DNA from 2 places in the Dorea sp. AM13-35 genome. Region 1 is predicted to be linked to the other one. Evidence: a T-box and tRNA genes for the amino acid it is inferred to sense, from the RefSeq annotation. Region 1 holds a T-box; the other holds one or more tRNA genes.
What was found. A T-box is a leader RNA that pairs with one kind of tRNA and senses whether it is charged. The one in region 1 lies ahead of metG (methionine--tRNA ligase), so its partner is inferred to be a tRNA-Met.
Positions count from the first base shown of each region.

Region 2: it has a tRNA-Met gene. The T-box ahead of metG (methionine--tRNA ligase) is inferred to sense a tRNA for this amino acid. The anticodon was not compared.

Region 1 is NZ_QUCZ01000005.1:124,940-140,310, reverse strand. Features, by position in the region: gene DW152_RS07335 (LamB/YcsF family protein) at 1-652, opposite strand, end outside; gene DW152_RS07330 (putative hydro-lyase) at 795-1,592, opposite strand; gene DW152_RS07325 (biotin-dependent carboxyltransferase family protein) at 1,595-2,509, opposite strand; gene pxpB (5-oxoprolinase subunit PxpB) at 2,500-3,240, opposite strand; gene DW152_RS07315 (aminotransferase class IV) at 3,257-4,099, opposite strand; gene DW152_RS07310 (alpha/beta fold hydrolase) at 4,242-5,171, opposite strand; gene DW152_RS07305 (citrate/2-methylcitrate synthase) at 5,192-6,562, opposite strand; gene rsmA (16S rRNA (adenine(1518)-N(6)/adenine(1519)-N(6))-dimethyltransferase RsmA) at 6,742-7,629, opposite strand; gene DW152_RS07295 (TatD family hydrolase) at 8,087-8,854, opposite strand; gene DW152_RS07290 (diaminopimelate dehydrogenase) at 8,859-9,845, opposite strand; gene metG (methionine--tRNA ligase) at 9,944-11,911, opposite strand; T-box leader at 12,135-12,372, opposite strand; gene DW152_RS07280 (DUF885 domain-containing protein) at 12,633-14,324, shown strand; gene DW152_RS07275 (DUF7336 domain-containing protein) at 14,455-14,643, opposite strand; gene murI (glutamate racemase) at 14,880-15,371, opposite strand, start outside.
Region 2 is NZ_QUCZ01000003.1:276,925-292,295, reverse strand. Features, by position in the region: partial or broken rRNA gene DW152_RS05730 (23S ribosomal RNA) at 1-789, shown strand, start outside; tRNA gene DW152_RS05725 (tRNA-Asp) at 856-929, shown strand; tRNA gene DW152_RS05720 (tRNA-Val) at 937-1,009, shown strand; tRNA gene DW152_RS05715 (tRNA-Tyr) at 1,017-1,098, shown strand; tRNA gene DW152_RS05710 (tRNA-Thr) at 1,117-1,189, shown strand; tRNA gene DW152_RS05705 (tRNA-Met) at 1,221-1,294, shown strand; tRNA gene DW152_RS05700 (tRNA-Phe) at 1,299-1,371, shown strand; tRNA gene DW152_RS05695 (tRNA-Lys) at 1,397-1,469, shown strand; gene DW152_RS05690 (cation-translocating P-type ATPase) at 1,926-4,484, shown strand; gene DW152_RS05685 (AI-2E family transporter) at 4,620-5,780, shown strand; gene DW152_RS05680 (right-handed parallel beta-helix repeat-containing protein) at 5,864-7,852, shown strand; gene DW152_RS05675 (NADH peroxidase) at 8,012-8,554, opposite strand; gene DW152_RS05670 (Fur family transcriptional regulator) at 8,681-9,082, opposite strand; gene DW152_RS05665 (C40 family peptidase) at 9,353-10,219, shown strand; gene DW152_RS05660 (DUF1858 domain-containing protein) at 10,730-10,936, shown strand; gene DW152_RS05655 (adaptor protein MecA) at 11,031-11,855, opposite strand; gene DW152_RS05650 (hypothetical protein) at 12,289-12,537, shown strand; gene DW152_RS05645 (glycosyl hydrolase family 18 protein) at 12,606-14,558, shown strand; gene DW152_RS05640 (N-acetylmuramoyl-L-alanine amidase) at 14,638-15,371, shown strand, end outside.

The DNA.
Region 1 (15,371 bases):
CTTCAACCGGAATCTCTTTTCCGGTAATCGCTGTTACGGTTCCTTCCTTTATCATCTTGATGACACGTGCCACAGCTTCGTCTTCATCGGTGATCATTGCGCCCGGTTTGCTTCTTGCTACCAGCGAGCCGTCTTCTTCATATGCTCTATCCGCAAATACTTCTTTTGCCACGCGAAGTCCTACTGCCTTTGCGGCTCCCATCATTTTGCTACTGCTCGGTGCAAGAAGGATAAGCTCAGGATCGACTTCTTTGATTGCTTCTGCGATTGCTGTTGCCAGTTTTTCATCTTTTCCTGCCATGTTATACATTGCACCGTGCGGTTTTACATGCTGCAGTTTAATTCCCTGTGCTGTGCAGAATGCTTTCAATGCCCCGATCTGATACTGCACCATTGCTTTTACTTCTGCCGGCGATGCTGCCAGATTTCTTCTGCCGAATCCGACCAGATCCGGATATCCCGGATGTGCGCCAACACGGACGCCCTGCTCTTTCGCAAGTGCTACGGTCTTTGCCATTACCACCGGATCGGATGCATGAAATCCACATGCTACATTTGCAGAAGAAATAAAGGGAATGACTTCCTCATCCAGTCCGCATTTATAATTTCCAAAACTTTCTCCAAGATCACAGTTCAAATCTACTGCAAACATTTTTCTTCCTTCTTTCTATGTTTCAAATCTTTTTTCAGACTACTTCCATCTATTCTCAAAACCGCACAATACTCGTGTTCTCCCATCACTGCACTGCTACGCTTTTACTCATATCATGGTGAGTGGCTCTATTAGAACCTCTTTAGTACTTCAATTCTACATTCTTTACATCCGTAATCAGCATATGTCCCGGTGCGTGTGTGATCACAATATCCGGTTTCACATTCATAACAACATTCTGCGGTGTTACGCCACATGGCCAGAATACCGGAACTTCTCCTTCATTGATCGTTACACTATCGCCGAAATCCGGTTTCATTACATCAAAAATACCAATTGCTTCCGGATTGCCAATCTGTATCGGTGCACCGTGTACTCTTGGCATCTCACCCGTGATCAGTGCGGATTTCACAACCTGGTCATTCGGGATCGGACGCATGCTGACTACCATATTTCCTTTGAAAATACCTGCCGGTGTGCAAGCGATATTTGTCTTGAACATCGGCACGTTACAGTTTTCCTCGATATGTCTGACCGGAATTCCTGCTTCCAAAAGTGCAGATTCAAAAGAGAAGCTGCATCCGATCAGAAAGCTCACAAAATCATCCTGCCAGAACTCTTCAATGTCGGTATACTCTCCGACAAGTTCACCTTTTTTGTAAATGCGGTATTTTGGAAAATCCTTTGCCAGATCCACATCATCTGCGATATAGTGAAGGTCTCTGCTTCCTACGTCGCTGACTTCAAGGATCGGACACGGTTTCGGGTTTCTCTGGGTAAATAAGAGAAAATCATAAGCCAGATCCTTTGGCAGGATAACCAGATTTGCCTGTGCATATCCCGCACACATACCAGATGTCGGACATGTTATTTTCCCTTCTCGGATCAGTCTTCTGACCTCTGCCGGTTTCAAATCACTGTAATTTACTGCTTCACTCATCTTTACCTTTCCCCGCTTTCTGTTTTCCATATCTTTGCTGCTTCATCTAACGAAATTTTCTGAAATCTCACCTGATCCCCCGGCTTGCCCTGTACCAGTTTCGGGATATCAAAAGAACACACTGTAGCAATCTTTGCATATCCTCCGGTTGTCTGCCGGTCTGCAAGTAGAATGATTGGTTTTCCATTTGTCGGAACCTGAATGGAACCAAGTGCAATTCCATCGGAAATAATATCCGTTCCGTTTACACTTTCAATCGGTGCACCTTCCATCCGGTAGCCCATCCGGTCACTCTGATCAGATATCGTATACGTTTCATTGTAAAATGTTTTCTTTCCCGCCTCGGTAAAATACTCTTCCTGCGGTCCTTCGATTACACGGACAGTGATTGGTGATGTATATACATCCGGCTTTGCCATCCGGTCTTTCAGTGCTTCATAACTTCTGCCATTTTTGCCAATTTCAAAAATATCTCCGGCTGCCAGCGCCCTTCCTTCGTAACCACCCATCTTACACTTCAGATTTGTTGAACGGCTTCCGAGCACAACCGGAACATCAATACCACCGGCGAAAGCTACATAAGTTCTGCAACCTGCAGTCACCATTCCAAGAGATAAGATATCTCCGGCTTTCACCTGGTATGCACGGTACATTTCTGTCGGTTCCTCATTTATCTTTACGTCCATTGTTGCTCCTGTAACAGCAATGACTGCATCTTCCGTAAATTCCATCGTTCCGCCGAACAAAGTTATTTCCAGTACGGCTTCTCCGTTTTCATTTCCCACAAGATAATTGGCTTTCTTATAAGAAACTTCGTCCATGACTCCGGATGTCCCGATACCGGAATTCATATATCCGTATCTGCCCGCATCCTGTACTGTTGTAAGCGGTCCCGGAATAACAACTTTTACTGACATCCTTCATCACCTTCTTCCACAACCTCTACCTGATACTCTCCTTTTACGATCATGTGGCGGATATCGTAGTAATCGCCAATCGTGATCGGTACAAAACGGATATATTCTCCTGCTTTACAGAGGATCGGATCTTCTCTGTACGGATCATAGAAATCAACCGGTGTACCACCCATCAGTCTCCATCCTCCCGGTGAAGCCAGCGGATAGACTCCTGTCTGATTGCCGCCGATGCCGACAGCCCCCGGAAGAATCCTTACGCGCGGGCTTTTCAGTCTTGGCATTTCAATTCGTTTATCCAGACCACCAAGATAAACAAATCCCGGCAGGAATCCCATCATATAAATTTTATAATCAACGGAACTATGGATCTTTATGATCTCGTCACGATCCAGTCCGGTATGTTTTTCCATATCTGCCAGATCCAGTCCGAATCTTGCGCCATAACAACACGGAATTTTTAAAATCCGTTTCTTCTCTGTTGTCTTCCCAATCAATTGTCCGGTCAGCTCTGCTGTCTGCTTCCTTACATTTTCAAAAGAGGTAATTGCCGGATCATAATAAATCATCAGAGAGCGAAACGTTGGTACCATTTCCTGTACACCCGGAATCCGAGTTTCTGCAATTCTCGCTGCCAGCGCATGTACTTTGTCATTGATCGCAGGATCGATCTGATTGCCAAATTCCACAACCAGCGCCCGGTCCCCTGCCGGCATATATTTTATTTCTCCCATGACTTCACCTTCTCATTTATTTATCTGTTGCTTTGTAAAATTCATCCAGAACTGCTACACGGATCTTCTCCAGAAGTTCCGGTGCTTTTCCGCCAACCGGCTTGCCATCGATCTCATTTGCATGCAGACATAAGTTGCTGGAGCTGGATACGATAACTTCATCTGCGTTGAACAAATCATCCAGTGTGTACGGTGTCTCGCTTACCGGAATCTCCAATTTCTTGCAGGCTTTGATAATATGTGCTCTTGCAATACCTGGAAGAATCAGGTTGTCAGTCGGTGCTGTTATCAGTTTGCCATCTTTAATAATATGGACATTACTATGTGCACATTCTGTTACACGTCCACCCGGTCTGTAGAATACACATTCCTGACATCCGGCTTCTTTTGCTTTCTGTGTCGCAACTACAGAAGGAATTAAGTTCAATGTTTTGATATTACAATGGAAGAAACGTGTATCTTCTCTTGTGATCAGCTTGATTGGCTTCGTTCCATCGGAAATTTCTGCCGGTTTCAGCATAATCCATAAGTTTCCAGGACCCTCTGTATATGCATGATCACGGATACCGGTTCCTCTTGTGACCTGATAGTAAACAAATAAATTACCTGTATCCATTTTATTTACCATTTCCTGAAGGAGTTCTTTCAACTCTGGCTTTGTTACCGGCATTTTAATGTCCAGAAGTCCCGCACTGTTAAAGAATCTGTCGATATGTTCATCAATTGCGAAAATCTCATAATTTCTGGACGGACCTGCATCGTATACACCATCTCCAAACCAGCTGACACGGTCGTTCATCGGGATTGTCATCTCATCCAGTTCACCGTATTTGCCATTGTAATAACCTAAAGTTTTCATTGTAAATTCCTCCTTCTCCTGACCTTTTTACACTAAAAAAGGCGCACAAACTCATGTTTGTGACGCCTTCGTCCTGTACGCTCTATTAATTTCACCTACATTTTATGCTCACCCATTAGTTTTGTCAATGGGTTTTACTTAATTAAAGTGATAAATTTTCTTCCATCCATAAATACAGATCTTCAAATACCTGACTGCGGTCTGTTTCATTCAGGATCTCATGCCTGTCATCCTGATACAGCTTCATCTCTACTTTTTCAAATCCGGCATTCTTGTACTTGTCATATACTTTCTGTACTGCTTTTCCAAAATCTCCAACCGGATCGTCTGCACCGGATACAAAGAATATCGGCAAATCCTTCGAAATCTTCTCTATGCTCTCTTTGCGGGCAAGCACTTTCATTCCTTCAAACATCTGATAATAACCGCCAACCGTAAACTGGAAAGAGCAAAGTGGATCTTTCTCGTATTTTCTGCGCACATCCAGATCTGAACTGATCCAGTCTGTTGCTGTTACTGCCGGATGAAATTTCCTATTATAATTACCAACGCTCATCTTATGCACAAGCGGGCTGTGATAATGCCAGCCCCTTGCTGCCGCAAGCCCTTTGCAGAGCTTCTGCCCCATGTTCAATTCCGCCATGCTGTGTTCACCGGTTCCCATGATGATCGCACCGGCAAGTCCGTCAGCATACATCGTCAGATACTGACGAAGCAGAAATGAACCCATACTGTGTCCCAGCATAAAATATGGTAGATCCGGATAATTCTTCTCACCGACTCTGCGGACTCTGTGGATATCTCCGATTACATAATCGTTACCGTATTCTTCCGGGAAATGTCCGTATTCTTCCGGCTTTGCTGCAGTCTTTCCATGTCCCAGATGGTCGTGCCCGATCACAAGATAACCATGTCCGTTTAAGTATCTGGCAAATTCATCGTAGCGGTCTATATATTCTACCATTCCGTGACAGATCTGGAGGATCGCACGCACTTTACCTTCCGGAATCCAGATGATTCCATGTGAGCGCGTCTTCCCTTCTGCACTTAAAAAGCTGAAATCTTTCTTCATTTTATATCAACTTCCTTCTCCTAACGATCTTCCATTTTTACATATTCTTTGTAGGAAGCCAGTGGCTTATACGCCGGACGGATAATCTTATCCGCATTCTTTAACTCTTCCAGACGGTGTGCACTCCAGCCGACAATACGTGCCGCCGCAAAAATCGGTGTGTAAAGTGCCGGAGGAAGATCCAGCATACTGTAAACCAGTCCGCTGTAAAAATCTACATTGGCATTAACACCTTTGTAAATCTTACGCTTCTGTGCGATCACTTCCGGAGCCAGACGTTCTACAAGCGCATACAGTCCGTATTCTTTTTCACAGCCTTTTTCCTCTGCAAGCTGTTTTACAAATTTTTTGAAAATGTCTGCACGCGGATCTGAAACAGAATAGATTGCATGTCCCATTCCGTAGATCAGACCTTTCTGGTCAAATGCTTTCTTCTCCAGCAGATCATTTAAATACTGACGTACTTCATCTTCATCTTCCCAGTCTGATACATGCGCTTTCATGTCTTCAAACATTTTCGTTACTTTGATATTCGCACCACCGTGTTTTGGTCCTTTTAACGAAGCCATCGCTGCTGCCATCGTTGAATAAGTGTCCGTTCCGGAAGAAGTTACAACGTGTGTCGTAAATGTTGAGTTATTACCACCGCCGTGATCCATATGCAGAACCAGAGCCATATCAAGGAGCTTCGCTTCCAGTTCTGTGTATTTACGATCCTCACGGAGCATCATCAGAATATTTTCAGAAGTAGACAGATCCGGTGATGGCGCGTAAATAAACAGGTCATCGCCCATACGGTAATTATATGCATGATAGCCGTACACCATCATCATCGGGAACTGGCTGATCAGGTTCAGACACTGTCTTAATACATTCGGGATACTTGTATCATCCGCTTTGCGGTCGTAAGTATACAGATTCAAAATACATTTCGCCAGCGTATTCATCATGTCCTGGCTCGGCGCTTTCATAATGACATCACGCACAAATGTCGGCGGCAATGTCCGGCGCTCTACGAGTGTCTCATGGAACATCTCCGACTCTTTTATATTCGGAAGCTCGCCAAACAACAACAGATATGCGATCTCTTCAAATCCAAAATGTCCGTCCTCTAAAAATCCACGCACCAAGTCTTTGATGTTATATCCACGGTAATACAGATTACCTGCACACGGAACTTCTTTGCCGTCCACGATCTTAGTCGCACAGACATCGGAAATATTAGTAAGGCCGGCAAGTACTCCTTTTCCATTCACATCACGGAGTCCGCGTTTTACTTCGTATTTGCTGTACAGGTCTTTTTCTATTGTCGTATTCTTCTCACACAGTTCTGCGAAATGCTCAATCTCCGGTGTGATCTCGAACAGTGCATATTTGTTTTTTTTCTCCATGCGCATCATCCTTTCTTTGTTAATATCTTTGTTTTTCAATCCACAATTGTTTTTTTCTGCAACAAATTTATTGTTATTTACCATTTATATGATGTCAGAAACCACAATGCAATTACACCAGAGTGATTTTATGACTTAATGGCCCGCCCCGATATGAGCATAAACAGGAAGCATAAGCTTCACGATATACGATTATGCAGATAATTATAAATTTCATTGCTCAGTCTTGCAAATTCCTCCAGTGATAATGCCTCTCCTCTGACGCTTGCGCCTTTGCCTAACGTCTCGATTGCTTCTGCGATCACTTCTTTCGGGAGATCCCATTTGCCTGCATTTTTCAAACCATTGGCAAGTGTCTTCCGACGCTGGTTGAAAGACGCTCTGATAATATCAAACATCAGCTTCTCATCTTCTACTTCCACCGGAGGTTCGGCATGTCTTGTCAGACGGATAACTGCTGAGCCTACCTTCGGTCTTGGCATGAAGCAGTTCGGTGGGACATTTGCAACAATGTACGGGTCTGCATAATATTGCACCGCCAGTGACAGAGCACCGTAATCCTTGTTACCCGGTCCGGTCTGCATACGGTCTGCCACTTCCTTCTGTACCATGACCGTAATGCTCTGAAGCGGAACATGATTTTCAAAAAGTCCCATAATGATCGGTGTCGTAATATAATATGGCAGATTCGCAACCACTTTAATCGGTTTTCCTCCGTTCTGCTCCTCTACGATCTTCGCAATATCAAGCTTCAGAACATCCTCGTTGATAATCTGAACATTTTCATATTCATGCAGTGTATCCGCAAGAATCGGAATCAGATTTTTATCGATCTCAACCGCAATGACCTTGCCGGCTGCCTCTGCCAGATATTGTGTCATCGTTCCGATCCCCGGTCCGATCTCCAGCACCATGTCTTCTTTTGTAATCTCTGCGGAATAAATAATCTTATCCAGCACATGTGTATCGATCAGAAAATTCTGTCCGAACTTCTTCTGAAAATTAAATTTATATTTCTGTAATACTTCAATTGTATTCTGCGGATTTCCCAGATCTGGTTTTACCATTTTCTCACTTCTCCCTGAATTTTAGGTATTTTCTAATTATACAATAAGTTTTGTCTTAATGATATACCCAAAATCGAAAATAGTCTTAAGAAAATATAAAGAAAACTCCGAAAATATATGGAAAAATTAAAATATAGCGAAATACATATAGAAATGTAGAAAAACAGGTAGCAAAAATCCAACCGGGAATTTCCTGGTTGGATTTCATAAAATTAATTTATTTGTACTTAATAAAGTTCACTATCGCTGATTCATTGCAAATAATGTCTTACACGTCCAGACCATACATGATGCGTGCATATGCTTTATGCATCCAGACCATACATGGCACGTGTGCATATGCTTTATGCAGCCAGACCATACATGATGCGTGCATATGCTTTATGCATCCAGACCATACATGGCACGTGTGCATATGCTTTATGCATCCAGACCATACATGATGCGTGCATATGCTTTATGCATCCAGACCATACATGGCACGTGCATTTTTCTCTGTCTGTGCAACAACTTCTTCATATGAGATCTCTTTGATCTCTGCAATCTTTTCCGCTACATATTGGATATATGCAGACTGGTTTCTCTTGCCGCGGAAAGGCTCCGGTGCAAGATACGGGCAATCCGTCTCCAGCACGATTGAAGTAAGCGGAATCTCTGCGACTGTCTCTTTTACTTTTTTCGCATTTTTAAAAGTAACGACACCGCCGATGCCGATGTAAAAGCCCATTTTCACATACTCTTTTGCCATCTCTTTGGAATAGGAGTAGCAGTGAATCACACCATTTAACCCCTGCGCATGCCCCTTCATGATCTCCATCGTATCTGCCGCAGCTTCCCGGCTGTGGATCAACACCGGAAGATTATGCTTACGTGCAAGTTCAAGCTGACGGATAAACCATTCTTTCTGCAGATCATGAGATTCATGATCCCAGTAATAATCCAGTCCAATCTCGCCGACGGCAACAACCTTTTTCTGATCCAAAAGCGCTTCCATCCGTACAAGTTTCTCTTCGTCCAACGCACCGACTTCATCCGGATGTACGCCGACTGCGGCATACATAAACGGATATTTTTTCACCATTTCTGTCACACGTGCACAGGACTCATAAGTTGCCGACACATTGACGATCGTGCCGACACCATTTTCCTCCATGGACATCAGCAATTCTTCTCTGTCTGCGTCAAACTGCTCATCATCATAGTGCGCATGCGTATCGAAAATCATCATCTTACAGTAACTCTTTTCTGAGTTCTTCCGGTGTCTTCTGTGACAGCATTGCCGGTGCGATGTCAAATACAGATTTTGCTCCGCTCTCTCCGGCTTTGGAAAGTCTATAAGCTGCTCTTGCATAACAGATCAGAACGCTTGCTGTAAATTCCGGGTTGGAATCCAATTTCAGAGAATATTCGATCACGTGTTTATTTCCTTCTGTTCCTGTCTCTCCGCTGCGGATAACAAAACCACCGTGTGGCATCTTGCTGTGATTTTTCTTTAACTCTTCTTCTGTGATAAATGTTACAGTTGTATCATACTCATCGAAGTAGTTTGGCATTGTCTTGATTGCCTCTTCGATTGCTTTTAAGTCAGCTCCCTCTTCCGGAACAACATAACACTCACGAAGATGTTTGTCTCTTGTTGTCAGCTCCGGCTCACTTCCGGTTCTTACTTTCTCTACTGCAGCCTCGATCGGTACAGTATACTGGATACCATTTTTTACACCTTCGATACGGCGGATTGCATCAGAGTGTCCCTGGCTGACACCTTTTCCCCAGAAAGTATAAGTGCTTCCCTGTACCAGAATGGATTCTGCATACAGACGGTTCAGTGAGAACATTCCCGGATCCCAGCCAACAGAAATAATACTTACATTGTTTCCTGCTTTTGCTGCAGCATCCACATTTGCAAAATACTCCGGAATCTTTGCGTGTGTGTCAAAACTGTCAATAGTACAGAAGTTCTTAGCAACTTCCGGTCCCATAACCGGCAGATCTGTTGCAGAACCACCACACAGAACCATAACATCGATATCTTCTTTCATAGATACCATATCATCAAAATGTTTTACTTCTGCGCCTTCTGTTTTAATAGAAACTGTCTTCGGATCTCTTCTTGTGAATACAGCCTTCAGTTCCATATCATCGTTACGCGCGATTGCCTGTTCTACACCACGTCCAATATTTCCATATCCTACAATACCAATTCTAATTTTTTCCACAATTCTGTCTCCTTTTCCACATTTTATTTATCCACATCCGTGGGATAATTTAATTGGGGACGGGGCTTTTCGAGAAAATCCCCGTCCCCAATTAAATATTAACAGATTTCAGCACCTGCCGGCATATCTTTTTCTGGTGATACAAGTGCCAGATTGCCATTGGCGTCTTCTGCACAGAGTAACATTCCTTCAGATAATACGCCTGCAAGTTTTGCCGGTTTTAAGTTTACAAGTACCATAACTTTCTTGCCGACCATCTCTTCTGCACTGTAATGTGCTTTGATTCCGGAAACAATCTGTTTTACTTCGCTTCCGACACGCACCTGTGAGCAGAGAAGTTTTTTGGATTTCTTCACTTCTTCGCAGGAAATGATTTCTCCTACCTGGAACTGCATTTTACCGAAATCTTCAAATGTGATCTCTGGTTTTGCTTCGATATCGATCACTTCCTCGTCAGAAACTTCTTCTTTCTCTTCTACATGTGGATGCAGTTCTTCTACTCTCTTCAGCACTTCGTTGATGTCCTGTCTTGCGAACAGAATCTCCGGCTTGTCTGTAACTTTTCCGTCACCTAACTGTGCGAAGATTTTCTCTGCTGTTTCCGGCATGAAGGATGAAAGTAATCCTGCACCAACCTTGATACTTTCGATTAGATTTGCAAGAACAGTTTCAAGACGGTCTTTCTTGTCTTCTTCTTTTGCCAGTGCCCAAGGCATTGTTTCATCGATGTATTTGTTACAGCGTTTGAAGAGTGTGAAAATCTCTGTGATTGCATCTGCTACACGCAAGTCATTCATCTTCACATCAACGTTCTTCGGTGTGTTCTCTGTAACTGCTTTCAGATCTGCATCGATTGCAGCACCTTCTTCATCTAATGTCACATTTTTATTTGTAACAACGCCGCCGAAATATTTATTTGTCATGGAAATCGTTCTGTTTACCAGATTTCCTAATGTATTTGCAAGATCAGAGTTAATACGCTCTACGAGCAGATCCCAGGAAATGACTCCGTCATTTTCGAATGGCATCTCATGCAGTACAAAATAACGGATCGCATCTACGCCAAAGAAATCTACCAGTTCATCTGCATATAATACATTTCCCTTGGATTTACTCATCTTACCGTCACCCTGTAATAACCACGGATGTCCGAATACCTGTTTCGGAAGCGGCACACCAAGAGCCATCAGGAAAATCGGCCAGTAAATAGTATGGAAACGAATGATATCTTTACCGATCAGATGCAAATCCGCCGGCCAATATTTATTAAAGCGCTCAGAATTATTTCCGTCGCAGTCATAACCGATTCCTGTGATATAGTTTGTCAGCGCATCCAGCCATACATAAACAACATGTTTCGGATCGAAATCTACCGGGATTCCCCATGAGAATGAAGTTCTGGATACACACAGATCCTGCAGTCCCGGAAGAAGGAAGTTGTTCATCATTTCATTTTTTCTTGCTACCGGCTGGATAAATTCCGGATGCGTATTGATATGCTCGATCAGGCGGTCTGCATATTTACTCATTTTGAAGAAATAAGCTTCTTCTTTTGCCGGTTTTACTTCTCTTCCACAGTCCGGGCATTTGCCATCTACTAACTGAGATTCTGTCCAGAAAGACTCACATGGTGTACAGTAAAGTCCTTCATAAGAGCTTTTATAAATGTCTCCCTGATCGTATAATTTCTTGAAAATCTTCTGTACCTGTTTCTCATGATCTTCATCTGTTGTACGGATAAATTTATCATAAGAAGTGTTCATCAGATCCCAGATTTCTTTTACTTCTCCGGCAACTTTGTCAACGTATTCTTTTGGTGAAATACCTGCTTCTTCTGCCTTTAACTCGATCTTCTGACCATGCTCGTCTGTTCCTGTCTGGAAAAATACATCATAGCCCTGACTTCTCTTATATCTTGCGATCGCATCTGCAAGTACGATCTCGTAAGTATTACCAATGTGCGGTTTGCCGGAAGTATAGGCAATCGCTGTTGTAATATAATATTTTGGTTTATCCATGTTTTCCTCTCCTTTTGCTTTTAGATAATTATGAGTTTGTGCAAGCACAGTGTGATGACTTCAACATTTTTTTACCTTCGGATTACTCCGTGCTTTCGCACTCCCGCAATTCTACCCGCAATTCGGATATCGCCTGGCTTCGCCATGCTTTTATCCTCATTGCGGGGCAGGTCATGAAGTCATGCTGTCACCCTTGTGCAAGCACAGTGTGACAGCATGACTTATGACCTTGGTAAAAAAAAATCTCCAATTTTTCAAAAACTGAAAAATCAGAGAAGACGGGATATCCCGCGTTACCACTTCTGTTCGCTTCTGCCTCACGACAGCAGCCTTACCGGGTGCATGTAACACCTCCCGCTGTAAAGGGCGATCCCTTCATGACCTAACCTCGCGGCTCAGCCATCCCACTCCGAAGCCATCTTCCATCTTCCTTCATCTGTTCCTCTCAGCCTGCCGGAACTTCTCTGTAAAATGTACGGAAAATGTACTCTCTTCTTCACTGTGTTTGCTCATATGATTAACATATTTCCAATACATGAAATCGTAGCATAATCAGCGTGCCTGTGTCAAGTCATTGAGACGATTAACGATTAAAAAGGTTAAAAGATATTCTCCCCTTCCTCTGCATATACTCTAGTAATAATGTCTTCCTTCCGAAAGGTTTCTTATGTTCCGACAACTATTCCGTAAACGTTTCTATTTCTTTATTCCCATTATAATTATTACCGCTTGGCTCGCGCTGCATTTATTGCCTGCATCCCTGTCTCAATTGCTGCCGCAGTCCCTGCCTTTTTCCGCTCCGGTCAAGACCGCAAATTCCAAATTCCGCACTTACACGCGTGAGCTGTTCCGGCAGGAATTATCCGGTAACACGCTTTCGCTGCATTACACTTTAAAAAATCCGTCCGCTTACGGCATACAGGAAGAGAACATATCGCTTGGCTCTTACAATATCGATCCGGAAGCGTCCTGTGCCGCTGCGGAAAATGCGCTTTCCCGCTTACATACTTTCAATCGCAGAAAATTATCCTCTGAAAATCAGATTACTTACGACATTTTGCAATATTCCTTCCAATCCGCAAAACAAAATGCCAATTACCAGTGGTATGAAGAACCGCTGTCCTCGCTGACCGGTGTGCAGGCACAGTTCCCGGTTCTGCTGTCTGAATATCAGTTTCACACGCGCGATGATATAGAGACTTATTTTAAATTGCTCGCCGAAACTCCGGAGTATTTTGACTCATTATTGCAATTTGAAACGAACAAAGCAAAACGCGGATTATTCATGTCTGACTCACAGGTGCAGGCGATCATAAAAGAATGTGAGTCATTTTTAAATTTACAGGAAAATAATTATCTTTACTCAACATTCCAGACACGGATTTCCAAGCTGTCTCTCTCGAAAAAAGAGCGGATCAAGTGCATACAGAAAAATGAATCCGGGCTAAAAAAATATGTTTTTCCCGCCTACCAGAATCTGATCAAAGGTCTGCAAAATCTGCTTGGAAATGGAAAATACACAGGTGGTCTCTGCCAGTACCCGGGCGGTGCCGGTTATTATGAACATCTCGTTGCCGAAGAAACCGGTTCTTCCCGCAGCATTTCCGAATTAAAAAGCCTGATCATCCACCAGATGAGAGAAGATCTTGCCGGGCTGAAAAAATATTATATTTCCAATTCATCCCTGTCTTCCGATCTCTACAAAACTCAGGGGACAAAACTTTCCGACACCAACCCGCACTCCATTCTCGCTTCTTTGCAGCAGAAAATTAAAAAGGATTTTCCGAAAGCAGCCAAAACCGAGATTACGATCAAATATGTAGATAAAGAAATGGAGGAATATTTAAGCCCGGCTTTTTATATGATTCCTGCCATTGACGATACAAAAAATAATACAATTTATCTGAACCGCGGGCATCTGCCGGATGACCTGTCCCTTTACACCACGCTGGCGCATGAAGGCTATCCCGGTCATCTCTACCAGACGACTTATTTTGCCGCCAGAAAACCAGATCCTATCCGCACAATTTTCAGCTTCAGCGGCTACACCGAAGGCTGGGCGACCTACTGCGAAATGCTGAGCTATTACTATGCGCCTGTCGATAAAACGTATGCAGCCATGGCGCAAAAAAATACTTCTCTCATTTTAGGTCTCTACAGCCTTGCCGACATCGGTATCCACCATGAAGGATGGGGACTTTCGGAGACAACAACATTTTTCCGGAGCCACGGCATTACCGACACCGATTCCATCCGGGAAATTTATGACCTCATCATTTCCGATCCGGCGAATTATCTGAAATACTATGTCGGTTTTCTGGAATTTCTGGAATTAAAAAAAGCTGCTGTCGAGAAATGGGATTCTCACTTCTCGCAGCAACGTTTTCATAAAGCGGTATTGGATATCGGACCTGCGCCGTTTGAGATTTTGCGTGGTTTTACATTATCAGCCAACAATTAATCTAATCTGGCAGGGGATTTTACTCCATTGTAAAATCCCCTTGCATTGATCTCAACAATCCAGTTTAAACCGTATGTCATTCTGTGTGAAATTTTTCCGTCCATCGTTCTTCATTTGAACATAGTTCTTCTTATCCATAATAAAAATCATCCTGATTAACTCGCAGTTTCTTAATCTTGAAACACCGCGGATAGTCTTTAAATCCTTGTACCTGTGAACGATATTTCTTCATCACCTGCCGCGCTTTCTTCCAGCTTCCGAAGTAACCTATCACTTTAATCTCTACACCTCTCACATGTGTCAACTGATATACATACATAAATCATCACTCCATCTCGTTAAGCCTAATTGCTTTTAAATTCATATCCGAAATTCCATAAGTTTCCTGTAAATGTTTCTTCATTTCTACTACAACGTTTGAAACTCTGTTTTTGTTACAATTTTTTATAATTTTATTGAAAAAATTGTAACAAAATACCGCTCCTACTGCTCTACTATAAGTAACAATCGGAAACGGTATTTCGTGACACTTTTTTATAAATTTTTTTATTTTGTTTAATATTCCTCGATATTGACTTCCTTCGTGGTCGTCACATCATAAGGCAGGATCGAATCGGCGAATTTCGTAAATTTCTCCGCCGCATCACTGACATAGAACTCATAGGACGCTTCTCCTTCAGACGAATTCGCCATTCCGTTCTCTGCCAGCACTTTTTTAAGATCCATGGCTGTCTCATATGCCGGATTGACAATATGTACGCTCTCTCCGAAATATTCCCGGATGCTGGAACGCAGAAGCGGATAGTGAGTACAGCCTAAGATCATCGTATCAATATCTGTTTTCTTCATCTCAGACAGGTAAATGTCGATGACTTCTTTTGTAATGCTGTGTTTTGCAAATCCCTCTTCTACCAGCGGTACGAACAGCGGGCATGGTTTCCCGATGACTTTGATATCCGGATTCAGTTTATGGATCTCTTTGTTATATGTCTCGCTTCGGATCGTCGCTTCGGTTCCGACGATTCCGATGCAGTTATTTCTCGTCTC
Region 2 (15,371 bases), on a different contig from region 1:
CATGTACAGGATAGGTGGGAGACTGAGAAGTAGTTACGCCAGTAGCTACGGAGTCGCTGTTGGGATACCACCCTTGCAGTATTGGATTTCTAACCAGCGGCCTTAAACAGGTCGGGGGACAATGTCAGGTGGGGAGTTTGACTGGGGCGGTCGCCTCCGAAAGGGTATCGGAGGCGCTCAAAGGTTCCCTCAGAATGGTTGGAAACCATTCGAAGAGTGCAAAGGCAGAAGGGAGCTTGACTGCGACACCGACGGGTGGAGCAGGTACGAAAGTAGGACTTAGTGATCCGGTGGTATAAAGTGGGATTGCCATCGCTCAACGGATAAAAGCTACCCTGGGGATAACAGGCTTATCACTCCCAAGAGTTCACATCGACGGAGTGGTTTGGCACCTCGATGTCGGCTCATCGCATCCTGGGGCTGAAGTAGGTCCCAAGGGTTGGGCTGTTCGCCCATTAAAGCGGTACGCGAGCTGGGTTCAGAACGTCGTGAGACAGTTCGGTCCCTATCCGGCGTGGGCGTAGGATATTTGAGAGGAGCTGTCCTTAGTACGAGAGGACCGGGATGGACTGGCCGCTGGTGTATCTGTTGACTACCAAGGTCATGGCAGAGTAGCCAAGCCGGGACGGGATAAACGCTGAAGGCATCTAAGCGTGAAGCCCCCCTCAAGATGAGATATCCCTACGTAAGTAGTAAGACCCCTTGAAGACGACGAGGTAGATAGGTCAGAGGTGGAAGTGTGGTAACACATGGAGCTGACTGATACTAATCGGTCGAGGGCATGACCAAGCAAGGTGATAGGTAAAGGATGAAATATTTCTTATATGCAGTTTTGAAGGTACATAACCTTTATATGGCCCAGTGGCTCAGTTGGTTAGAGCGCCGCCCTGTCACGGCGGAGGTCGAGAGTTCGAGTCTCTTCTGGGTCGTTTATATGGGATCATAGCTCAGCTGGGAGAGCATCTGCCTTACAAGCAGAGGGTCATAGGTTCGAGCCCTATTGGTCCCATAGATATGGATGGATTCCCGAGTGGCCAAAGGGGGCAGACTGTAAATCTGTTGGCAACGCCTTCGAAGGTTCGAATCCTTCTCCATCCATTAGCCAACATGGCTTGTGCCGATGTGGCTCAATTGGCAGAGCAGCTGATTTGTAATCAGCAGGTTATCGGTTCGAGTCCGATCATCGGCTTTATCATGAAAATGATAGAATTAAATATTATCGCGGGGTGGAGCAGTCTGGAAGCTCGTCGGGCTCATAACCCGAAGGTCGTAGGTTCAAATCCTGCCCCCGCAATTCTGCCCAGATAGCTCAGTCGGTAGAGCAGAGGACTGAAAATCCTCGTGTCGCTGGTTCGATTCCGGCTCTGGGCATTTGTCTTAGTAAGACATTTGGTACGGGCGTGTAGCTCAGGTGGTAGAGCACTTGACTTTTAATCAAGTTGTCCGGGGTTCGAATCCCCGCACGCTCATAGGAATGAGAGAGAAGTAGTATTAATTTAATACTGCTTCTTTTTTATATACGAAATCAAACAAGAGAAAATCTGCATAATTGTTTATAGAATTATTATTGACAAAAAGAAAAAATTTGTATATTCTAATAACACAATGATAAAAGGGAGTAACTGGCATCAATTAATGATGTTTACGACGTCGTCAGTACGATGAGTGATCATCCGTGTCGTAATGAAATGGTGAGACTTTTATTGCATATTTTATATGCAATAAGGTCTCTTTTTTGTTATGGCGACGAGGAAAATGCGCCATGCTTGCATGGCAGCATTTGACGACCGCTAATCAGCGAATAAAACTCGCAGAGCGTGTTTTATCGCTGTTATGACGACAAGGAAATTTATGAAGAAAAGCATTTAACATCATAAAAGAGTGAATACTAAAAGAGATATTATTGCAGGAAAGGTAGAATGAATATGTTGACAAATGAACAGGCAAAAGAAAATCAAAAAAAATATGGATGGAACGAATTGACAGAGGGAAAGAAAAAAAGCTGTATTATATTATTTTTGGAGCAGTTTAAAGATTTTCTTGTAATTATATTGATCATATCTGCAATAATATCCGGAATTCTGGGTGATGCAGAGAGTGCTGCAGTTATTTTCCTAGTTATTACAATGAATGCCATTTTAGGAACAGTACAGACATTAAAAGCGGAACAATCTTTAAAAAGTCTGAAACAATTGTCAGCACCGGAAGCGAAAGTAGTCAGAGACCATGCGGTGATACAGATCCCGGCAAAAGAAGTTACGATAGGTGATGAAGTGCTTATTGAAGCGGGGGATTGTATTCCGGCAGATGGTAAATTGATAGAAACGGCAAGCTTAAAAGTAGATGAGAGTGCATTGACGGGAGAAAGTCTGTCGGTGGAGAAGAATCTGGAAGATGTTCCGGAAAATGCAGCAATCGGGGATCGGACGAATCAGGTATTTTCAGGAAGCTTTGTGACGTATGGTCACGGACGTTATGAAGTGACAGCAATTGGAATGAATACAGAGATGGGAAAGATTGCTTACCTGTTGAAGAATACTTCTGAAAAAATGACACCATTACAGAAGAATCTGGATGATTTCGGAAAGAAGTTATCCATAATGATTTTAATATTATGTGGAATATTATTTATTTTAAGCATTTTACGTGGGGATAACATTTTAAATGCATTCCTTTTTGCTGTAGCATTGGCGGTTGCAGCAATCCCAGAAGCTTTAAGTTCTATTGTGACAATTGTTCTTTCATTTGGTACACAGAAAATGGCAAAAGAACATGCAATTATAAGAAAATTACAGGCAGTAGAAGGACTTGGAAGTGTTTCTGTAATCTGTTCTGATAAGACCGGAACCTTAACACAAAATAAAATGACAGTAGAAGACTATTATATTTATCCAAAGCGAATCTCCGTGTCTGAGCTCAATTTTGAAAATGATTCGGAAAAGGAATTGTTGATTTCCAGCATTTTGTGTAATGATGGAATGATCACAGATGGAGAGCAGATTGGAGATCCTACGGAAACGGCATTACTCGCAGTTCTGCAGGAAAAAAAGTATATAGAATATTCGTTTTCTGATGTCAGAGAAGCCTGTCCGAGATTATCGGAGATACCATTTGACAGTGACCGGAAAATGATGTCAACGGAAAACAAATGTGATGGAAGATATGTAATTTATGTAAAGGGTGCAGTAGATGTTCTTTTAAAGAGAATTACACATATCCGAAAATATGGAAGTGAAAAGCCGGAATTGATTAATGAGGAGGACAGATTATATATTGAAAAACAGAATCTTGAATTTTCACGAGAAGGGCTTCGTGTGCTGGCATTTGCGTACAAAGAATTAGATGCAGAGAAAGAACTTACTTTAGAAGATGAAAATAATCTGGTATTTTTAGGATTGATTGCAATGATGGATCCGCCACGGCAGGAGTCAAAACAGGCAGTCAAGGAGTGTATTAAAGCGGGAATCCGCCCGGTCATGATTACTGGTGATCATAAAGTGACGGCTGCTGCGATAGCAAAAAGAATTGGTATTATTAAAAATGAATCGGAGGCATGTGAAGGGGCAGTTATTGAAGAAATGTCAGATGAAGAACTGAGGACATTTGTAGAAGGAATTTCAGTATATGCGCGTGTTTCGCCGGAACATAAGATCCGGATCGTGCGTGCATGGCAGGAACGTGGAAATATTGTTGCAATGACCGGTGACGGTGTGAATGATGCACCTGCATTGAAGCAGGCTGATGTCGGAGTTGCAATGGGAATTACGGGAAGTGAAGTATCTAAAGATGCTGCCGCAATGGTGCTTACAGATGACAATTTCGCAACGATTATAAAGGCAGTGGAAAATGGAAGAAATCTTTATCAGAATATAAAAAATGCCATTCAGTTTTTGCTTTCAGGAAATTTAGCAGCAATTCTTTCGGTATTATATGCATCTGTTGTTAATTTACCAGTCCCATTTGCACCGGTTCATTTACTTTTTATCAATCTGCTTACGGACAGCCTTCCGGCAATTGCACTGGGGTTGGAGCCGCACACAAAAGCAGTGATGGAAGAAAAACCAAGACCAATGAAGGAGTCAATTTTGAATAGAAGATTTCTCACAGATATAAGTGTAGAAGGTCTGGTTATTGGAATTATGACGATGACGGGATATTTTATTGGCTATAGTGAGAGCGGCGCTCTGCTTGGAAGTACAATGGCATTTGGAATCTTGTGTACCAGCCGTCTGATACATGGATTTAATTGTAAATCCAGAAAACCAATTTTATTTACAAAGCAATTTTTTAATAATCCATATCTGATCGGAGCATTTGGAATGGGATTGCTATTGATCACAGGAGTATTAATGATCCCTGGATTACATGGGATTTTCCAGGTGGCAGCATTAGACTGGCAGCATTTATTGATAGTATACGGTCTGGCATTGCTTAATTTACCGGTTATACAGGGACTAAAATTAATTCGTGTGGGACGAGTTTAATTTTCATATCACTGTTAGCTGCTTTATCATTCGGAGAAAGGTGTCGGTGGCAGATTGTGTGTATAAAAGAGATTATGGAATGAAGGAAAATTTTAGGAGCGCAAAAGTAAAGAACATAAGGAGTAAAGAAATTATATGGAATTAAACCGGGAGAATATGAAAAAAATACGAGAATTAATTTTGTTTACAGCAATTGTAATTGTCTGCTTGTGGAAATTTAATATGGTATTGCAAGTGCTATTGAAAGGATTAAATATATTCATTCCTTTTCTTTTAGGCGGAGCAATTGCATTTGTGTTAAATGTCCCGATGAATTTTGTGGAAAGACATTTATTTTCAGAGGATAAAAGAAAAGGAAAACGCTACATGCAAAAGGCAGCACGACCGTGTAGTATGATTCTTGTATTGATCTTTGTATTTGGAGTTGTAGCTGCGGTGATGTTTGTTTTAGTTCCACAACTGGGAAATACTTTTTCAAATCTAGGGAAAAATGTTCAGATATTTCTTCCACATGTACAGGCATGGGCAAAACAAGTTTTCCACAATAATAAGGAAATTATGAACATTGTGAATAATATTGAATTTGACTGGGATAAGATTATGAATACCGGAATCGGTTTCTTTAAAAATGGTGCCGGAAGTGTGCTGGATTCCACAATAACAGCGGCAAAAAGTATCGTGAGTGGAGTCACAACATTTTTTATCGCATTTGTATTTGCTATCTATATCCTTTTGCAAAAAGAGAAGCTGGAAATCCAGGCTAAAAAAGTATTATTTGCTTTTGTACGAAAAGGACGTGCAGAGGCAATAATTGAAGTATGTTCTCTGACATATAAGACATTTTCCAGTTTTCTGACAGGACAATGTCTGGAGGCAGTGATTTTAGGTTCTATGTTTGTTGTTGCAATGACAATTTTCCGTCTGCCTTATGCATTGCTGATAGGAATTGTGATAGCATTTACTGCACTGATTCCGATATTTGGAGCATTTGTTGGGTGTGGAATAGGAGTTTTACTTATTTTTATGGTAAATCCGGCAAAAGCAGCTATTTTTATCGTACTGTTTCTTGTATTGCAGCAGATAGAAGGAAATCTTATTTATCCACATGTTGTTGGAAATTCAGTGGGGCTTCCGTCTATTTGGGTACTTGCAGCGGTTAGTGTCGGGGGAAGTCTGATGGGAATTACAGGAATGTTGATATTTATTCCGATTGTATCTGTGCTATATGCATTGTTTCGGGAAGTTGTATATTTAAAATTGAAGAAAAATAAGATCGATCCGGGGAAGATCCGCTAGCAGGAAAAAGATTGTCTGAGACATTGGTTTTGCAGAAATAATGCGATATAATATACTCCAAAGTAGTAATTTGGGAGGTATTTATGAAGAAGAGAGTAATTACAGTGCTTTTGTCAGGAATGATCGCCATGGCATGTACGATTGGCATGAATCCGGTAGAAAGTCAGGCGCAGGAGAAAGTTCATACAGAGAATCAGATTGCAGTACAGGATGCAGAAGAGACGGATGACAGTGTCATTACTGTAAGTGCAAAGAATGGATCTGATATAGCAAGGGAATTAGATAATGCTTTAAAAGAGGCAAGAGATACAGCTACAGACAGCAATCCGGTTACAGTAAAGGTGGTGGCAGGAAGCTATAAGCTGAGCTCCACGTTACATATTTACAGCAATACGACACTGGATCTGACGGAAGGCGTAACATTTACTTATTCAAGAACATCCAGTAATATGATAGAGACAGGAACAAATGGTACTTATAAAGGACATTCAGATTTTAATGCAAGTTCAGCTTGTAAAGGATATAGCGGATTCCAAAATATTTCTATTATAGGTGGAAAATGGTACGGAAATAGCAATTGTGATTCTTCTTTGATTCGTCTTTTTCATGCAAAGAATATTAAACTGGAAAATGTAACAGTATCAGGTGGAGGATGTGCACATCAGGTAGAACTTGCTGCAATTGATGGACTGAAAGTTAATAAATGTACGTTCAAAGATCTGGCAAGGAGAAAAAGCAGTGGCAATTTAAAACAGGAAGCTTTGCAGTTTGATATTCCATGTGATACATCTATTTATAAAAGTACATATTTGGATGGAACAACAATGAAAAATGTGGAAGTTACGAATTGTTTGTTCCAGAATGTACCACGTGGAGTAGGTACTCATACTCTTCTTAATGGCGCTTACCATGAAAATATTAAGATTATGGGAAATATTTTTAAAAATATACAGGAAGAAGCAATCATTGCATTAACATATTATAACTGTGAGATAAAAAATAATGTCATTGAAAATTGTGGCGGTGGTGTGTTAATTCAATATTTTAAACCACTTTCCAGTTCGGTAATGTCTACAATCTTTGATGGAAAGAAAGTTTACAAAGGACAGGTTCGCCATAATGCTAAAATGGTTGTTGAAAACAACCGTATGACGATTAAGTATACGAAATACAGTGATGAAGTATGCGGAGTTAAAGTTTACGGCAGAAAAGTTAGTACTACAGAAAAAGATAAGAAAAATAAAACAATCCCGAAAAAAGATTATTATATTAGTGGAGTAAAAGTAAGAAATAATGTAATTACTACAGCCGGACATGGTATCCATATGATGGATGTACAGGATAGTGAGGCAACAGGTAATAAAATTACAGGAAAAAATTATTATGCTAAAGATCCAAGAAGGAAGAAATATGATGGCGTATTTGTAGATTTAGGATCAAAAAGAATTACTACAAATTCTAATATAATAAAAAATATGGCTCGAAGCGGTGTGTTTACACAGAATTACAGTACATCAATGATTATTACAAATAATCAGATTTCCGGCTGTAAACAGCATGGTGTACAGATGTTTAATAAGAGTACCTGCGGAAAGCTTTCCAGAAATGTGATCAGTAATATAAAAGAGCATGCAGTACATATTACAAAATCAACAGCCAATATTAGTGGAAATACAATCTCCGGAGTACCATATGGAGTATTTGTATCTTCTGATGCAAAAGGAAAGATTTATCAGAACACATATAAGAGTGGTGTAAAGAAAAAGGTTTATGTTGGTGGTAAGACGTCTGGAATAACATCAAAAGCGCCAAAGATAACAAAGAAATCCGGAAGTAAGACTTCTATGACTGTGAAATGGAAAAAAGTATCCGGTGCAGGAGGATATGAAGTGCAGTACAGCACGGATCCGAAACTTGTTTCGGGTGTGAAAAGTGTATCCTTATCTGCCAAGAAGACATCTGCTTCTATGAAAAAGCCGGCAGCAGGAAAGACATATTATGTGAAGGTGTTTTCTTATAAGAAAGTGAAGGGAATGCAGATGTATAGTTCTGCGAAAGCGATGAAATTGTAAAGCCATTCGGAATGCGCTACGCCGAGCCAGCTCCAACGCGAAAAACGCGTCGTCGCTGTAGGGCTGTCGCCCAATAAGCCTAAAAATAAAGACGCTGGGATTTGATGTAAGTACATCCTTTCCCAGCGTCTTTATTTTTATCCTTACTCGGCTTGTAGCTTAGCCAAAGTATCTCTTAAGCAGTCCTTCGAATGCTTTTCCGTGACGTGCTTCGTCTCTTGCCATCTCGTGTACCGTGTCGTGGATTGCATCCAGATTTGCAGCTTTTGCACGTTTTGCAAGGTCGAATTTACCAGCTGTCGCACCGTTCTCAGCGTCTACTCTGAGCTCAAGGTTCTTCTTAGTGCTGTCTGTGATAACTTCTCCGAGGAGCTCAGCGAATTTAGCAGCGTGTTCAGCCTCTTCGTAAGCAGCTTTTTCATAGTATAATCCAATCTCCGGGTATCCTTCTCTGTGAGCAACTCTTGCCATTGCCAGGTACATACCAACTTCTGAACATTCTCCTTCGAAGTTTGCTCTTAAATCAGCAAGGATGTCTTCGCTTACACCTTTAGCTACTCCTACTACATGCTCAGCAGCCCATTCTCTCTCACCTGTCTGCTCTTTGAACTTGTCAGCACCTACTCCGCAGACTGGACATTTCTCCGGTGCAGCTTCTCCTTCGTAAACATAACCACATACTGTACAAACAAATTTTTTCATAATGTTGATCTCCTTTTCTTATAATTAATTTTTATTGTGTTTTGCAATATCAATATTAGTAATTGTTACTGATATTAATCTACCATACTTATTGAAAAATGTCAATCATTAAATTAACTTTTTTCATTAATTTTTGCCTTTTTTGAAGCATGCTGGACAAATACCAGAAAACAATGTTGTGTGAGATTCTATCAAGCCATCAAAGTTCTTACCTGCAGCTTCGTTCATCTCGTGGAAATACTTTACATCCATATCCAGATCAATGACTGCACCACAGGAAGTGCAGGTAAAATGATAATGTGGCTTCGTACATCCATCAAAACGATCTCCGCCATCCAGCGTAGTGATCTTGAGTGCTTCGCCCATGTCGGCTAAAAGATTCAGATTGCGATATACGGTACCAAGGCTGATGCGCGGAAATTCTTCTTTTACATGCTCATAAACAGTATCTGCAGTAGGATGTTCCGTTGTATGCATAAGATATTCTTTGATACACTCTCGCTGCCTGCTATATTTTAATGTAGCCATAAGCAATCTCCTTTCAATAATAGTAATAATTATTATAATTAGTATAAGATAATGATACAAGATTGTCAACAAGCAATCTGAAAATGTAACAATTTGTAACAAAATACTACATGGAAATGTCGTAGTATATCAAATACTGTAGTGTGATAGAAGCTTAAAAAAGCGTAAATAAGGTTGACATGATTGCGTTTGATGATATAATAATCACGTAACATATGTAACAATTCTGTAATATTTACAAAAGATAAGAAAACATAAAGGAGGGAGTTTATGGATTCTGTTCTTAAGAAAGGATTGTTCTTAGTTACTATAAGTAGCCTTGTGATGGGAATTTCTCCGGAAGTACAGGCTGCGGATACAGATTCTGTTTTACCCGGTGCAGGGATAGAGGAAGTTTTGAATGATTATGATGCTTCTGATCATAAAGTACAGGTAAAAGAGTATCTGGTTCCAACAGAGAAGGGTGAGTATTCAGATATGGCATTTGCGAATGTTCATTCGTTTCTTTATATAAGAAGTGAACCAACAAAGCAAAGCAAGTGGGTCGGCAAGCTTTATCCGGATTATGCAGCGAAAATAAAAGGTCCGGTAGGAGAGTGGACGAAGATCAAATCTGGTGATGTAACCGGATATGTATATTCACAATATATTACAATAGGAAAAAAAGCCCAAAAAAAAGCAAAAGAGATGAAAAAATTTCATTATGCGAGATCCAGAAAAGAGGAAGAAGCAATCCTGGCAAAACAGCGGGAAGCAAGTACAGTCGAAACGAACGATGCGGACGGTGGCAGAGCAGGCAGTGGACAGGCGGTTGTGGAGTATGCCAGCCGTTTTATCGGAAATCCTTATGTATGGGGTGGTACAAGCCTTACACATGGTGCTGACTGTTCGGGGTTTGTACAGTCGGTATATAAGCATTTCGGTATACAACTTCCAAGAACATCGTCTCAGATGCGCAGTGCGGGAAGAGCCGTCAGCTACAGCAATGCAAGACCTGGAGATGTTATCTGCTATAATGGACATGTAGGAATTTATAAAGGAAACGGGCAGATTGTAAATGCGATTAACCGGGCGCGGGGAATCGGAATCTTGTCGGCTACTTATGCTAATATTATAACAGTAAGAAGATTGTTATAAATTATGAAAATGTAAGACAATAAAGGTGAAAGAAATGAATAATTTCTTTCACCTTTTTTTTGTTCTGTAAAGGAAAAAATCAGAAATAGCAAATTGTACAAAAATGTCATATTTTGAAAAAAGCGACGAAATAAAGTTATCCAAGTTATCCACATCAAAATATTGAAAAAAGGTGGAAAAATCGTACTTTGTTGCAATTTATCCACATTATCCACATTATTCACATCGAAAACGGGGGATTATTTTATGTTAAAAAAAGAACGAATGTTTTGTGGAGTTATAATAAAATTCGATTTTTGTCGAAAAAACTCGGCAAAAATGTTGACATTTAAGATGTCAAATATTAATAGTAAATTATAGGAAAATGTTTATACAATGGGAGCGGAAAGAAATGAGAATATCCAGAAGAGGAATTTACACGAGGAATTACACGAGGAAATCCCCTGAAAATGTTTACATGATGAAGAAAAACGGATATAATAAATACCACTGAAGAGAAAAGGAGGTGTCATGATGGCACAGGTTTCTAAAGATATGACAATCGGTGAAGTTCTTGCTATGAACCCGGAGGTAGCTCCGATCCTTATGGAGATTGGAATGCACTGTCTTGGTTGCCCGGCTTCTCAGGGAGAAAGTCTTGCTGAGGCTGCTATGGTTCACGGAATCGACAGCGATTTATTAGTAGAAAAGATTAATGCATTTCTGGCTGCACAATAAGCCAGAATATAAAAGCAGTTTTCGATAATTATCGAAAACTGCTTTTTTCATGCTTAAAATTCCATATTCAAACTGTAATCTGTGGGATGTACAATTAAATAGCTGCGAGCAGCTGGATTGCATTGTCTGCAACAAGTGCTTCGCAATGTTCTTCGAGAAAAGCAAGGATAACTCCGGATGTCTTCTCGGAAGTACCGTATTCTGTCAGCATATTACAGATACGGTTGAAATCGTTAGCAGAATGTTCAGACTGGGATAATGCCAGAATATAAAGGTCTTCTGCCTGATCTTTGTATAAGGTGTTGGAACCGGTGTACATCGTGTTCAAAAGACGAGATGCTAAAAGCACATTGTCCATTGTGGCAAATGAAAACAAGCGAATCTTTGCTACCGGAGAATCTTCAGCAGCTACATTGCTTTCGGAGTTCTCGTCAGTGGCAGAAGCTACATTTGCAGAATCTGTTCTGGCAGAAGAATCTGTTGCCTGTGCATCGGACGGAGAATCTGTCTTGTCCCTGCTTTCGGCTACATCCATCTTCTCTTTTACTTTGCCAAGAAGGTCCAGAAGTGTCTCTGCTCCTTCGAGCTTATTCACTGTTTCGGATTTTTTAGTATCGTTCTCACCCGCCGGTGACGGAGAAAACTTAGAAAATCTGGTGTCAAGTTCTTCCGGATCTTCTACTTTAGTAATTATCAGCACGATAGAATCGGAAGAAGCCGGAATTGCCTCGATCATAAGAGGAATGTCGTTGGCTTCAAATCCAAATTCAAAGGCTGCCTGTTGCATCATATCATGGAAAAGTGATTTTGCTTTTTCGGTTCCATAAGCCAGTTCGCTCAATTGAAGCTGGCGTTCGGCCAAGTCAGCACGTGTTAAAGTACAACGTATCTGATTGTCACTTATTTTCTCAATCTTCATATTCATCACTTCCTTCTAGTTTAGTATAGCATAGAATTTTTTGTATGTTAAATAAAATAAATATAAAATGAAAAAAGGACTTGCTTTTTAAAAAGCTGTCCGCTATAATGACGTTACTAAAAGATAGTTTTCCCGAATAGCTACATTCTTAGAACAAAGGAGGGAAATTTTTTTAACTTTTCTGATATAGCATCTTTATTTCAAAACTATCAACAGATCAATAACATTATCGAACGTCGTTTCAGACAGACATTATCACAGAAATTAAGATCAACATCAATCTATTATGTAAATGAATACAATGCCTTACTGTCTTTTGGTTTAAGCTGCAGGAGGAGAAAAGTGTATCACAATTACAGCATTTTCTTTTGGAGTCTCTGGTATATGCAGCCGTAGTTATTATATGGGAACGGGCATTGAGAAGGAGGAATCCATGGGAGACCATCAGGAACAGCAGGTTCATAGTCTGTTTTCTGAGTTGACAGATTATGAAAAAGAAGGGATTCATATATTGCTGAATGGTCTGCCCGCAAGCCCTATGCAAGTCGTGCAGGCGCATATTATGCGGGAAGACTCAGTGTATATGCGAGATTATGTGTTGAATGAAAAAGGAGACATCAAGGAGCTGTGTTTTAACAACGTGGATCAACGAATTTCGGAACACGAATACCCCTCAAACTAGATTTTGTCAAATAAATAATGACGGGGCACATCTGTTTTGCTATAATAAGGTCTGACAGGAGGTACAGCATGGAAGAAAAAGATATGCAGCCGATGCAGCCGGAAGGCAGCTCACTGACAGGCAGACGAATCAAGGATGGTGCCAGAACGCCAGTTGCGGGCAGAAGAAGTAGCGCTTCAGAAGGACCAGGGATTTCCGGCAGAACAGGAAATTCCGGAAGATCAAGGATTTCCGGAAACAGAAGACTGGTAAGAAGAAAACCGCAATCCAGACGGAGAAGACAGCGGAATCTTATCATTAAGATGAGTGTCGTCCTGATATTACTGATCGTAGCCGTTGTAGGGACATTTTTGTGGAAAAAATACAGCCCTTCCAAGGAGAAAGCGGATCTGAATAAATATTATGGAATAGAAAAGAAAGGCCAGGTGGCGATCACAGTAAATAATAAGGTCGTGGATCCGCATGGTATGATATCCGATGGAAAGCTCTATGTGCAGTATGATGTGATCAGGGATTATGTAAACAGCAGATTTTACTGGGATCCGAATGAGAATATTTTATTGTATACACTGCCGAAGGACATGGTATCAGTCGAGGTCGGAAGCAAAGACTATATGGTGTCCAAGGAACGTAAGAGCGAGAAATATGTCATTGTTAAGACAGAAGGAAATACAGCTTATATTGCGCTTGATTTTGTTCAGCAATATACAAACATTGAGTATGAGGTATATGACAATCCGAGCCGTGTAATGATCGTCAGCGACTGGGGCAAGAAGAAAGTTGCCGAGGTTAAGAAGGATACTCAGGTTCGTTACCGCGGTGGTGTGAAGAGTCCGATCCTTTCAGAGGTCAGCAAAGATGATACAGTTACGATTATTGAAAACGAAGGATCATGGGAGAAAGTCCGCACAAAAGACGGATTTATCGGCTATGTGAAAGACAGTGCACTCAGGACACCGGAGACCAAGAATGTAACCAGAAAATTTAACGAACAGAAATTTACCAGTATCAAGAAAGATTACAAGATTAACCTGGCATGGCACAATGTAACCAATAGTTCCGCTAATAACGGAGTGCTTGAAAAGATAGCAAAAAGTAAAGGGCTTACAACACTTGCGCCGACCTGGTATCATGTAGCAGATACGGAAGGTAATATAAAGTCAATCTCGTCGACAGATTATGTGAACTATGCACATAAAGCGAATATTGAAGTGTGGGCGACCGTCAGAGATTTTGACGGAGGAATCAATTCGCAGAAAGAATCTTATGAATTATTAAGCCATACTTCACGGAGAGAGAAGCTGATCAATCAACTGGTTGCAGAGGCATTGCAGACCGGAATTGACGGAATTAATGTTGACTTTGAAAAGATATCAAAAGAATGTGGTGAACATTATATTCAGTTTATCCGCGAATTATCTGTAAGATGCAGACAGAATGGTCTGGTATTATCCGTGGATAATTATGTTCCGAAGGGCTATAACATGCAGTATAACCGTAAAGAGCAGGGAATCGTAGCAGATTATGTTATCATTATGGGTTATGACGAACATTTTGCAGGATCACCGGAAGCCGGTTCTGTTTCTTCTTATAATTATGTAAAAGAGGGAATCTCTGAGACGTTAAAAGAAGTTCCGGCAAATAAAGTGATCAGCGGAATTCCATTTTTCACGCGTCTGTGGGAAGTAAGAGCGAAAACGGAAGATGAACTTGCACAAGATGCAGGTACAGCGAACGAAGAGTATACCAACAAAGTAACAAGCAAGGCACTTGGTATGGACAGTGCACAGGCTGTAGTCAAAGAAGCCGGTGTCAAGACGACATGGGATGATGAGACGAAGCAGAATTTCGCAAGCTGGACTTCCGGAGATACGACTTACAGCATCTGGCTGGAAGATGAGAAGTCTATGGAGTACAAGCTTCAGCTCATGAAGAAGAATAAGCTTGCAGGTACAGCTGAATGGGCACTCGGACAGGAAAATTCAGATATCTGGCAACTGATCCAGAAGTATGTAAATTAAATATTGAGAGAATAAACATATAAAATGCCTCCGACAGACATATATTATGAAGAATAAAGTCTGGCTGGAGGTATTTTTTTTGCATTTTCCAAATATCCGAAAGAACCGGCATATGACGGATGCGACAGGGAAGAAAATAGAATTTATACTGATTCTTCTGGCGCTTATGGTACTTGTACTGCTTAGTAAAAAATTGGAAAAATATGCATCAGGAGAGATTGTAAAACTGGCAGAAAAAGAGAAAAAATCGCAGGTGATTGTGCTGGATGCCGGGCATGGCGGAAGTGATCCGGGAAAGATCGGAGTACATGAAGAAAAAGAGAAAGAGATTAATCTGGAGATTGCTTTAAAAGTAGAGAAAATGCTGAAAAAGAAGAAAATAAAAGTAATCATGACAAGAACAGATGATCAGATGTTGGATGATCAATCGGATGCAGGACAAAAAGTCCGGGATCTGCGGGAACGGGTAAGAAAAATCAACGGGGAAAAGCCGGTATTTGCAGTTAGTATTCACCAGAACAGTTACCCGGACGCCGGAATCCATGGGGCGCAGGTGTTTTATTACCGCCATTCGGCAGAGAGTGAACAGGCTGCAAAGACAATGCAGGAAGCATTGCGGGCAGCAGATATCGGAAATACAAGACAGGCGAAAGCAAACGATACTTATTATCTGCTGAAACGGACGGAGGTGCCGATAATTATTGTAGAATGTGGCTTTTTAAGTAACCCGGAAGAAGCAAAAAAACTGACAACTCCGGAATATCAGGACGATGTTGCGAAAGCAATTGTAAATGGAATCGTAACTTGTATGGA